2 regions of the Cutibacterium acnes genome follow, and region 1 is predicted to be linked to the other one. Evidence: riboswitches for the same ligand, from Rfam matches in the RefSeq annotation. Region 1 holds a riboswitch; the other holds the start of a gene.

Region 1 (4,477 bases):
GGATCAAGCGTTCCAGGCTGAGATGCTGGGCGTGGAAATGGAAGGCCGCTCGGTCCACGGCACCCCGGAAGGGTACGAGGCGATGATGGTGCGTTCGGCCCATCTGGAGCAGGCCGGGTGGAGAATCCTACACGCCACCCCGACGATGCTGCGGCGCGATCCGAAGTTCGTGCTGGACTGGATCATCAATCACTTGCACAAACGTCACCGCCCTAAGACCACGCTCACCAACCAGGTCCTGCGCCAGATCATGAATGGCGCCGTACCGGCGTAAACCTTGCTGATTTCTCTAGCTAGACGGCAGGTGATTGTGTCCGGTTGTGGAAATCAGGGTTACGAACCCACGGTCTGCAACCCCACCAGGCATCCCCAACGATCACGACCCATATCGCCACACAGAGGTGAAATGAAAGTGTGTGGGTGAGGTGGTCATCCATGATGGTGAAGTATCACCACACGGAGCTGAGGGGAACAGAGCAGAAGCGTCAACACGGGATAAAGTCACAACCTCAATGCCTACGCCAACGGGGAAACAACGTCAGCCCACCAAACCGCCTCAGAGCATCAGCTAACCCGCACCTCATCGAAAGACTGCACAACCTGCCGCACCACTGCGGCAGGGTCATCGGAGGCCATGATGGCCCGCACCATCGCGACACCGGCCACACCGGTGGCCGCCAAAGCAGGGACATCGGCCACCTGGACGTCACCGATAGCGACAACCGGCAGGCTGCTCGCCCCTACTAAGGCCGGATACCCCTGAACGCCGAGCGGGGAGCGGCCCGATTCCTTGGTCGGGGTGGGTCGGAACGGTCCCGCACCCACATAGTCGAGCGCATCAGCGAACGGTTCGGCCGATCTCACGAGGTCCAAGGTTCCCGTGGTGTAACCGACGATCGCGTCGGGGCCCAGCATCGCCCGCGCATCACGCACCGGCAAATCCGTCAATCCGACGTGCACCCCGTGGACGTTCCCTCGCGCCCGTATGGCCGCCCAGGCGACATCGGCGCGGTCATCCACGACCACCCGCGTCGCGGGGTTCGCTCGACGAACCGCCTCGCCGACCTGCAAAACCAGACTGAACAGATCACGAGTGGACAATTCCTTGGCCCGTACCTGCACCATCCCGGCACCCGCCCCAGCGGCCGCTGCCGCAGTCTCGACGGTGTGCCGACCAGTCCCCGACGTCACCAAATAGCACCGCAGGTCTAAAGTCATCTCATCTCCTATTTTGCGGTTCTCGCCGCCTCGTCAAGGGCGTCACGCAGCTGCACCCGAAAACTTCCGGGTCCGCCAGCACGCGCTGCCGCAACCTCCCCGGCCACGTCGGGCCCAGCATCAAGGAATTCCCGAGCCATCCGAGTACGCACCGGGACTAGCCCGATGGCCGTCGGGGCGAGCACCCAAGGGGTTCCTCCGGGCCGCGCGGCAACGGCGGCGGTGAGGCAATGGTCCATCGGGGCCCGACAACACCCGCCCACAGGGCAGCGCGTCCCTCAGAGGGCATCGACGTTCCAGCCGAGGCCAGGCGCGCAACAGACACAAGTGTGGTCATATGATCTTTGTGCTGACGAGCTAGTCAGACCCGCAAAGCTTGGTCGAAGAACTCCAATTCGTGACGGCAGGCCGTCAGGTAGGCATGGGCAGCGCGAGCCCTGGTGACGGCGGAGGCGTTCTGGAAGGCTTTCTCCACCAGACCGATGGTGTGTGACGCCCCCTCGACGAACTCGGGATCCCCATAGGTCTGCAACCATGAGGCGTAAGGGTGGTCGTCGGGAACGTGCGGAACCTTGGCACCCAAGTGTGCATAAAGCCAGAAACAAGGCAGTACCGCTGCCGTACCGACGACGTAGTCGTCACCCAATGCCCGGGCCAGCAGAAAGTCCGTGTAGGCCAAGGTCACCGGCCCGGCAACCACGTCGATGTGATCCCCTAACCAAGAGCGGTGCAGTTCTGCCTCCTCAACAAGGCACGCCTGAGAGGACTGCGCCCACCACACTGACTCCTCCGGGTCGACAGCACGAGCCGCCAAGGATGCCAAAGCTCGTGAATAGTAGGTGAGGTACTGAGCGTCCTGCCCCAGGTAGAACTCGAAGGCCGGCTTCGACAGGGTGCCGTCGACGAGAGCGGCAACAAAATCCGAGTCCTCAATGCGACGAGCGATGTCCCCACTTGCTTGCCACAGGGCCGTCGTCCATGGGCCGGCTGGGGCAACCACCGCGTCCGGTGCAGGCTCTGCCGATCCAACCAACCCTTGCGGGGATTCCAAGGGGTCGATGGGCGCAAACCACGCCACTGCCGAGGCGTCCTTGGCCAGCCGACGTGCCCGATGGGAGTGGTCCACCGGGCCGTGGCCCTTACCGACGTTCAGCGCCGACCCGTACTGAATCGCTTCGTGCAGCCAGTCGGTGACCCACGCCAGGGCATCCCCCGGGGTGTCACCGGCACCCAACCGGGTCGCCAAGGCTGAGGACAGTGAGCACCCGGTACCGTGGGTGTTGGTCGTCTTCACCCGCGCCGCCGGGACGGTGTGCATTGCTCCTTCCGGCGTCACCCACATATTGTCGACCCGCTGCGAATTCAAATGCCCGGTCTTGACGACGACAGCCACTCCCGTCTCAGCCGCCCACCGACGAGCCTGCTCCACGGCCTGCTCCGGGGTCGTCGCCGGCTCGCTCCGGCACAGCACCGCGAGCTCCGGAATATTCGGGGTGATGACGGTTGCGCGGCGACAAAACTCGCGCATGGCAGCCTCTGCGTCGGGGGCAAGAAGGCGGTCCCCGCTAGTGGCGACCATTACCGGATCGACGACGACTACCGGCGGTCGATGCTCGTCGAGGAAGGTCGCAACCGCGTCGACGATCTCAGCGGTGCCGAGCATTCCGGTTTTGACGGCGTCGATTCTCACGTCATCACTGACAGCGGCCAGTTGCTGGACCAGGAAGTCGGTCGGCGGGGTGTGGATGGCGCGCACCCCTTCGGTGTTCTGGGCCACCAAGGAGGTGACGACAACCATCGCATATCCACCTGCCGCGACGATTGATTTGGTGTCGGCTGCGGTGCCAGCTCCACCGGACGGATCGGTACCCGCAATTGACAGGACGCGGGGAATTGTTCCCCGCTCGGCAAGCGCATCACTAGTGGTCATCTCGGACATCCCTTCGCCAGTACGAACTAGATCAGGTTCCACGGGTGTGATCTCAGCGCCACCGAGGCGCACCCCGTGTCCAAAGACCAGTATGTCACCCCACCACAACTTGCGCTCCGCCGCTGAAAACCGACCGAACACCTGCAAAACTCCTACAAAAGTCGTTGGCAAGGGTCCATTAGGCGGTGACAGCGCTATCGTGGGAACTGGTCGAAGTTCACCGAAGGACTTCCGACGAAGTCGTGTGAGGAGCAGTCATGACGAACTTCCAACACATTTATCAACGCAGCTACCCTGTGAGCCCGGATGGCAACCCTTTCGTGCAGAACGACCTCGGCCGCTACACCCAGAACCACCCTGTACCGCCCGATGACGTCGCTGAGCGCAAGGCATACCTCGTCGGCTCGGGCATCGCCTCGCTTCTTTCCGCTGCCTACTTGATTCGCGACGCCCAGATGCCTGGGGAGAACATCACCATCCTCGAGGAAATGTCAGAACCCGGCGGCGCGTTCGACGGAGCAGGGGATACGGAGAAGGGCTTCATCGCTCGCGGTGGTCGTGAGATGGGGCAACACTTCGAGTGTTTCTGGGACATCATGAAAGACATCCCAGCCTTGGAGATGCCCGAACCCTACAGCGTTCTGGATGAATTCCGGATCGTGAACGAGAACGACCCCAACATCAATCCGTGTCGGATTATCAATAATCGCGGTCACAAGCGCGACGCCTCAAAGATGGGGCTCAACAAGAAAGGCCAGCTCGACATCGTGAGGCTCTTGCTGGCCAAGGAGTCGGACACCTACTACAAGTCGATCGAGGACTGGTTCGACGAGGACTTCCTGCAGTCCACCTTCTACCTGCTGTGGAAGACGATGTTCGCCTTCGAGCAGTGGCAGTCCCTTACCGAGCTCAAACGGTACATGCACCGCTTCCTGCAGTATCTTCCCGGTTTCTCGAATCTGTCCTGTCTGCGATTCAGTCGCTACAACCAGCACGACTCCTTCGTCGTCCCGTTGGTGAAGTGGCTCACCGAAAAGGGCGTGAACTTCCAGTACGACACCCTCGTCTACGACGTCGACCTAGAGATCACCGCCCACCGCAAGATCGCCCGCGGCATCCTGTGGCGCGATAAGGAGGGTGGCGAGCATCGCATCGACATGTCCGCCAAGGACCTGGTGTTCGTGACCAACGGTTCACTTACCGAGTGCACCGGATACGGCGACATGGACACCCCTGCCCCTTACCACAAAGACATGCAGGCCGGCTGGGAGCTGTGGCGCAACCTGGTTCGCCGCTCCCCCGCGTTCGGACGTCCCGATGTCTTCTGCG
Region 2 (4,477 bases), 800 kb from region 1:
CATGTCCGTCATGACGCTCGACAATGGCAGAACGGAGCGGCCTGGACGGAGCAAAGCCTCGGCTAGACGAGCGCCCGTCAAGCCAATGGCGTAGTTCGTAGCGCCCTTGCCCTCAATAATCTTGTAAGCCGCGTAAGCCGCCTCGTGGGCTAGGTCAGCCAGTACATCCTCGGTAAACACCCGGTTACCGTCAACTGCCCAGTCGCGGATCGGTACACCGGAGATATTGGCTGTCGACCACAGCGGAAACTCCGAGTCGCCGTGCTCGCCCACAATGGTGGCATGGACATGACGCTGCTCGACGTTGGCCCACTGACGGATGAGCCAACGCAGCCGCGAGGTGTCGAGCATCGTACCGGTGGAAAAAACACGGTTGGCGGGCAATCCGGTGGCCTCCTGGGCAACGACGGTGAGGACGTCACACGGGTTGGTCACTAGCACGAACAGGGCGTTCGGGGATTGCTCAACGAGCTGTGGCATGAGGGAACGCAAAATATTGGCGTTGACGCCGGCGAGGTCTAGGCGAGTCTGGCCCGGCTTTTGTCTGGCCCCAGCAGTAATGAAGACGACGTCAGAGTCAGCAGTGTCGTGGACGTCAGCACCGCCCATGACCGAAGCAGGGGTGAACTGAGTGCCGTGGGCGAGATCCGCCACCTCGGCCTCGACCTTGTCCTTGGCGATGTCGTAGAGGGATACCAGGCCGGCCGATCCACGGATGAGGCAGGCGTAGGCCAGTGAAGAACCGACTGAACCAGCACCGACAACGGAAATTTTGGAGGCGCGACGAGTGGCGTCAAAAGTGCTCATGACGGTCATCTTAAGGTGCCTTCGCGCCTGATTCAGAACGCTGCGCACCAGGTCCGCTCATCTGAACAAGATGCCAGCATCTATGGCCATTTGTGCACGTCTCCACACCAGGCCATGGTCATCATTCCTTCGCCGTACGCCACGCCTCCGCAAGTTCCCGTGCACTGGACTTGGGGTCGGTACTCCGGCAAATCGCCGAGACGACGCTCAGGCCGTCACATCCCACCCGGGCTACGTCTTGAGCATCGGATGCGCTCACCCCACCGATGACGCACACCGGCCACGGGCTGGCGTTGACGACATCACGAATCTCAGCCAGGCCGAGCTCCCCAGCCTCAGGTTTGGTTCCAGTACCATGCAGGGCCCCAACTCCCAGATAGTCGACGATGTCACGCCCCTGGGACAGGGCGGCCTCCACATGGGCGGGAGTCTGAGCGGACAAGCCGATGAGTAGATCGTCGCCCAGAATCGCACGGGCCTGGTCGACCGGCATGTCAGACTGCCCAACATGGACACCATCGGCCCCAATTTCGGCAACGAGATGTACGCGGTCATCAATGATGAGGGGCACCCCTCCCGACACACAGATCTCTCTGACGCGTCGCCCCAAAGCGACGAACTCGTCATCGGACAAGTCGTGGTCGCGGAATTGGACCAGAGTCACCCCGCCGGCGATAGCGTGGCGCACGGTCTCAACAACCTCGTCAGGTCCGCCACACTGGGCGGTGTCGGTGACGAGGTAAACCGACAGATCAAATTCAGGCCGTGACATCGCGGAGCCCTCCCCGCTCACCAACCTCGTCGGGTGATACCAGGAATAATTCGTCAACAAGAGCTTGCGCGAAAGCCCCCGGACCAGCACTGCGCTCAGCTGCCCGTTCGGCGGCGACACACAACATGGCGGTCGCGGACACGGCCGCGATGAGGTGGTCATTCTGGATTCCCGCAAAGGCTGCCGTGAGAGCTCCCAGTGAGCACCCAACTCCAGTAACCCGCGTCATCCACTCATGCCCCGATGACACGATCACATGCCGGTCCGCATCGAGGATGTGATCGACGGGGCCGCTAATGGCCACTACGCAGCCGTAACGGCGGACGAGCTGAGTCGCGGACGCCAAGGCATCCTCAACAGCATCTCCTGCCTCCGGACCTCGAGCGGAGGCACCAGTACCGGCCAATGCCAACACCTCAGAGGCGTTCGCCCGGATGACGGCTGGAGCGGCGACGTCCAAGGTATCCAGGGCCACCCGAGTGCGCCATGGCATGCCTACCCCCACCGGGTCAAGTACCCATGGTGTGTTGCTGCTTGCGGCACCGCGCGCAGCAGCAATCATGGCCTCAGCGGTCTCCCGGTAGGGAGTTCCGGTGTTGACGAGTACACCGTCGGCAATGGAGGCGAATCCCTCGGATTCCTCGGGATTGTCGACCATGGCAGGAACCGCCCCTGCAGACAGCAACACGTTAGCGGTGAAATTAGCCACGACGATGTTCGTCAGGCACTGCACCAGCGGCTTGTCTCGGCGTAATCGCTCTACAGATTCCGCCACCAAATTCGACAATTCAGTCATGTCAACCACTCCCTTCGCCGGCATGATCCGGACAGGTTCCGGCGGTCGGCACCTTCGTGGCGCCCTCTCAGCCCACAGCGATCAGTGGGCTCCCGCGTCGTTGCCTTCTAACCTACCGCCGTGCCGTGCGCTCACGACGGTCCTCGCCCTACTAATCGGGAAATGCCGTCTCAAACCAGCTCCAACCAGGCAAAGATCCGGGTGACACCATGCCGGCATAGCCCCCACCTTGACCCTGACGTTGAGGTTCTCGACGCTGCTACGTCAGAGGTTGCCGAGACCGAAACCTCGTTGTCATGGAGAGCTGTCGGGGACAAAGAGATGCTGTGCAACGGCCTATGACGACTTGACACGTTGGATTCCGCAACTGCAGCAGCCACCAGTGACGAGCACAACATCTATCACTGTAAAGGACAGCAAGGCCTGTAATGCCGTCTATCCATCGTGGACGCCGTTAAGGCCACCAAAGAACCTCCAGATCTCACTGTCAACGTCGTAAATCACTCCGCACCGCTCGATCTGGCGTGTCGAGGACCCCTAAACCACCCCGTCAAGTCACGGCCTCGGTCAATCCTTTGAGGCAGGTACAGGCCCTCGACATCAGGATCATCTAATTGGTCAGATCGTGTCGAGCGAGGTGCCACGAGTTTCGCGGGCAAACATGTACGTCATACCGCCAATGACTAGCAGCACAGCGAACAGGATGAATGCCGGAAATACCGCGTCCAGGGTGACATTCTGCTTGACGGCAGATCCGCCCACCATGAGTCCCATAAGCGCCGGACCGATGATCTTGGCGGTGGCGCCGATGCCGTAGCCCAGTCCCAGACCAGTCGAGCGAGCTTCGTTGGGGAATTGCTCGGCGCCGAAAGCATTGAGGATGCCGAAGGCGCCGTCGGCGAAGGCCATCGCAATGAGGACACCGACGAAGAAGATCTGCCAGCCCCAACCCAGGCGGGCCGAAAGGGCGATGATGAGAGTCCCGCCAGCACCGATGAGGCCAAACGACAACATGGTGGCTCTCCGACCAATGCGGTCTGCCAGCCATGCTGATAGGAAGCGCCCGATGAGATCGGCCAGGGAAACGAACATGAACAGGGTCCCGACTTGCTCGGGAGACTTGCCAAAGCCGGTCTTGAGCAGGGTCTGGCCCCACGACTGAATCGTAAAAGAGCCCAGAATGAAGCAGAATGATCCCAGACTGACGATGAGAAGACTCTTGCGGTATTTACCAAAGACAAGTGAGTAGGAAGCGTCTTGGACGTGTTCAACGGCAGGCAAATCTCCAATGTCGTCAGCGGGTATATCGAGTGCCCAGGCTAGGGCCTCGCGTGCTTCCTTATCACGCCCATGACTCTGTAGGAACCGTGGTGATTCGGGCACGAAACGGATCCACACCAGCAGGAAAACAGGAATGGCGCCCAAAGCGATGAGGGCACGCCAATTATCGCCCAGTGCATTTTGTGCTAACGACCCCAAGAACAGACCGAGGGGGATGAATACCGACGCCAGGCCGGCAAGAAGACCGCGCTGCTTAGCAGGCACGAACTCCTGGACGTAGGGAATCGAGGTGATATTAAGTCCGCCGACTCCGATCCCCACGCCAATACGCAAAATGGCGAGCATAATCCAGCCACGATCTGGGGTGAACACTGATACTACAGTGAACACGACGAACAGGAGCACGCACCAGAAGAAAGAGGAGCGGCGTCCGATCTTGTCGGCAAGACGTCCCCACATGATGGCGCCAATGACCGTCCCCAGACCGGAACAGGCGAGAATGACGCCCGCCTCAGTGCCAGTCAGATTCCATGGCTTAGTCAGGACGGATACGACGAAACCAATGAGGAAGATATCAAAGAACTCGGAGATATTTCCGACGACGGCTAGGGCAACAAGATTCTTCTGATTGCGCGTTAAGGGACGCGAATCGATGAGGTCTAGAGCTGATTGTTTGGGTGTTGTTGAGGTGGACATGTGAGTGTGTCTCCTGTCTGCGCTGTGATCAGGTTCAGCGCAGAATGTCGGTATTCGGGGGAATATTGAGTTCGCTAGGGCTCACACGAGTCAGATCACCGTAATGGGTTAGAGCGTAGGCGGAG

The links. Region 1 has a riboswitch for thiamine pyrophosphate ahead of CPA42_RS00615 (bifunctional hydroxymethylpyrimidine kinase/phosphomethylpyrimidine kinase). Riboswitches for the same ligand answer to the same signal wherever they lie in the genome.
Region 2: another riboswitch for thiamine pyrophosphate. It lies ahead of thiM (hydroxyethylthiazole kinase); the one in region 1 lies ahead of CPA42_RS00615 (bifunctional hydroxymethylpyrimidine kinase/phosphomethylpyrimidine kinase).

What each region holds. Positions count from the first base shown of each region.
Region 1 covers NZ_CP023676.1:131,528-136,004, reverse strand. The annotation lists gene CPA42_RS00635 (endonuclease domain-containing protein) at 1-274, shown strand, start outside; gene CPA42_RS00630 (thiamine phosphate synthase) at 565-1,218, opposite strand; gene CPA42_RS00625 (hypothetical protein) at 1,227-1,403, opposite strand; gene CPA42_RS00615 (bifunctional hydroxymethylpyrimidine kinase/phosphomethylpyrimidine kinase) at 1,580-3,157, opposite strand; TPP riboswitch at 3,140-3,234, opposite strand; gene CPA42_RS00610 (oleate hydratase) at 3,406-4,477, shown strand, end outside.
Region 2 covers NZ_CP023676.1:935,720-940,196, reverse strand. The annotation lists gene CPA42_RS04765 (L-lactate dehydrogenase) at 1-816, opposite strand, end outside; gene thiE (thiamine phosphate synthase) at 929-1,579, opposite strand; gene thiM (hydroxyethylthiazole kinase) at 1,566-2,399, opposite strand; TPP riboswitch at 2,368-2,481, opposite strand; gene CPA42_RS04750 (hypothetical protein) at 2,538-2,717, shown strand; gene CPA42_RS04745 (MFS transporter) at 2,994-4,352, opposite strand; gene CPA42_RS04740 (sugar kinase) at 4,387-4,477, opposite strand, start outside.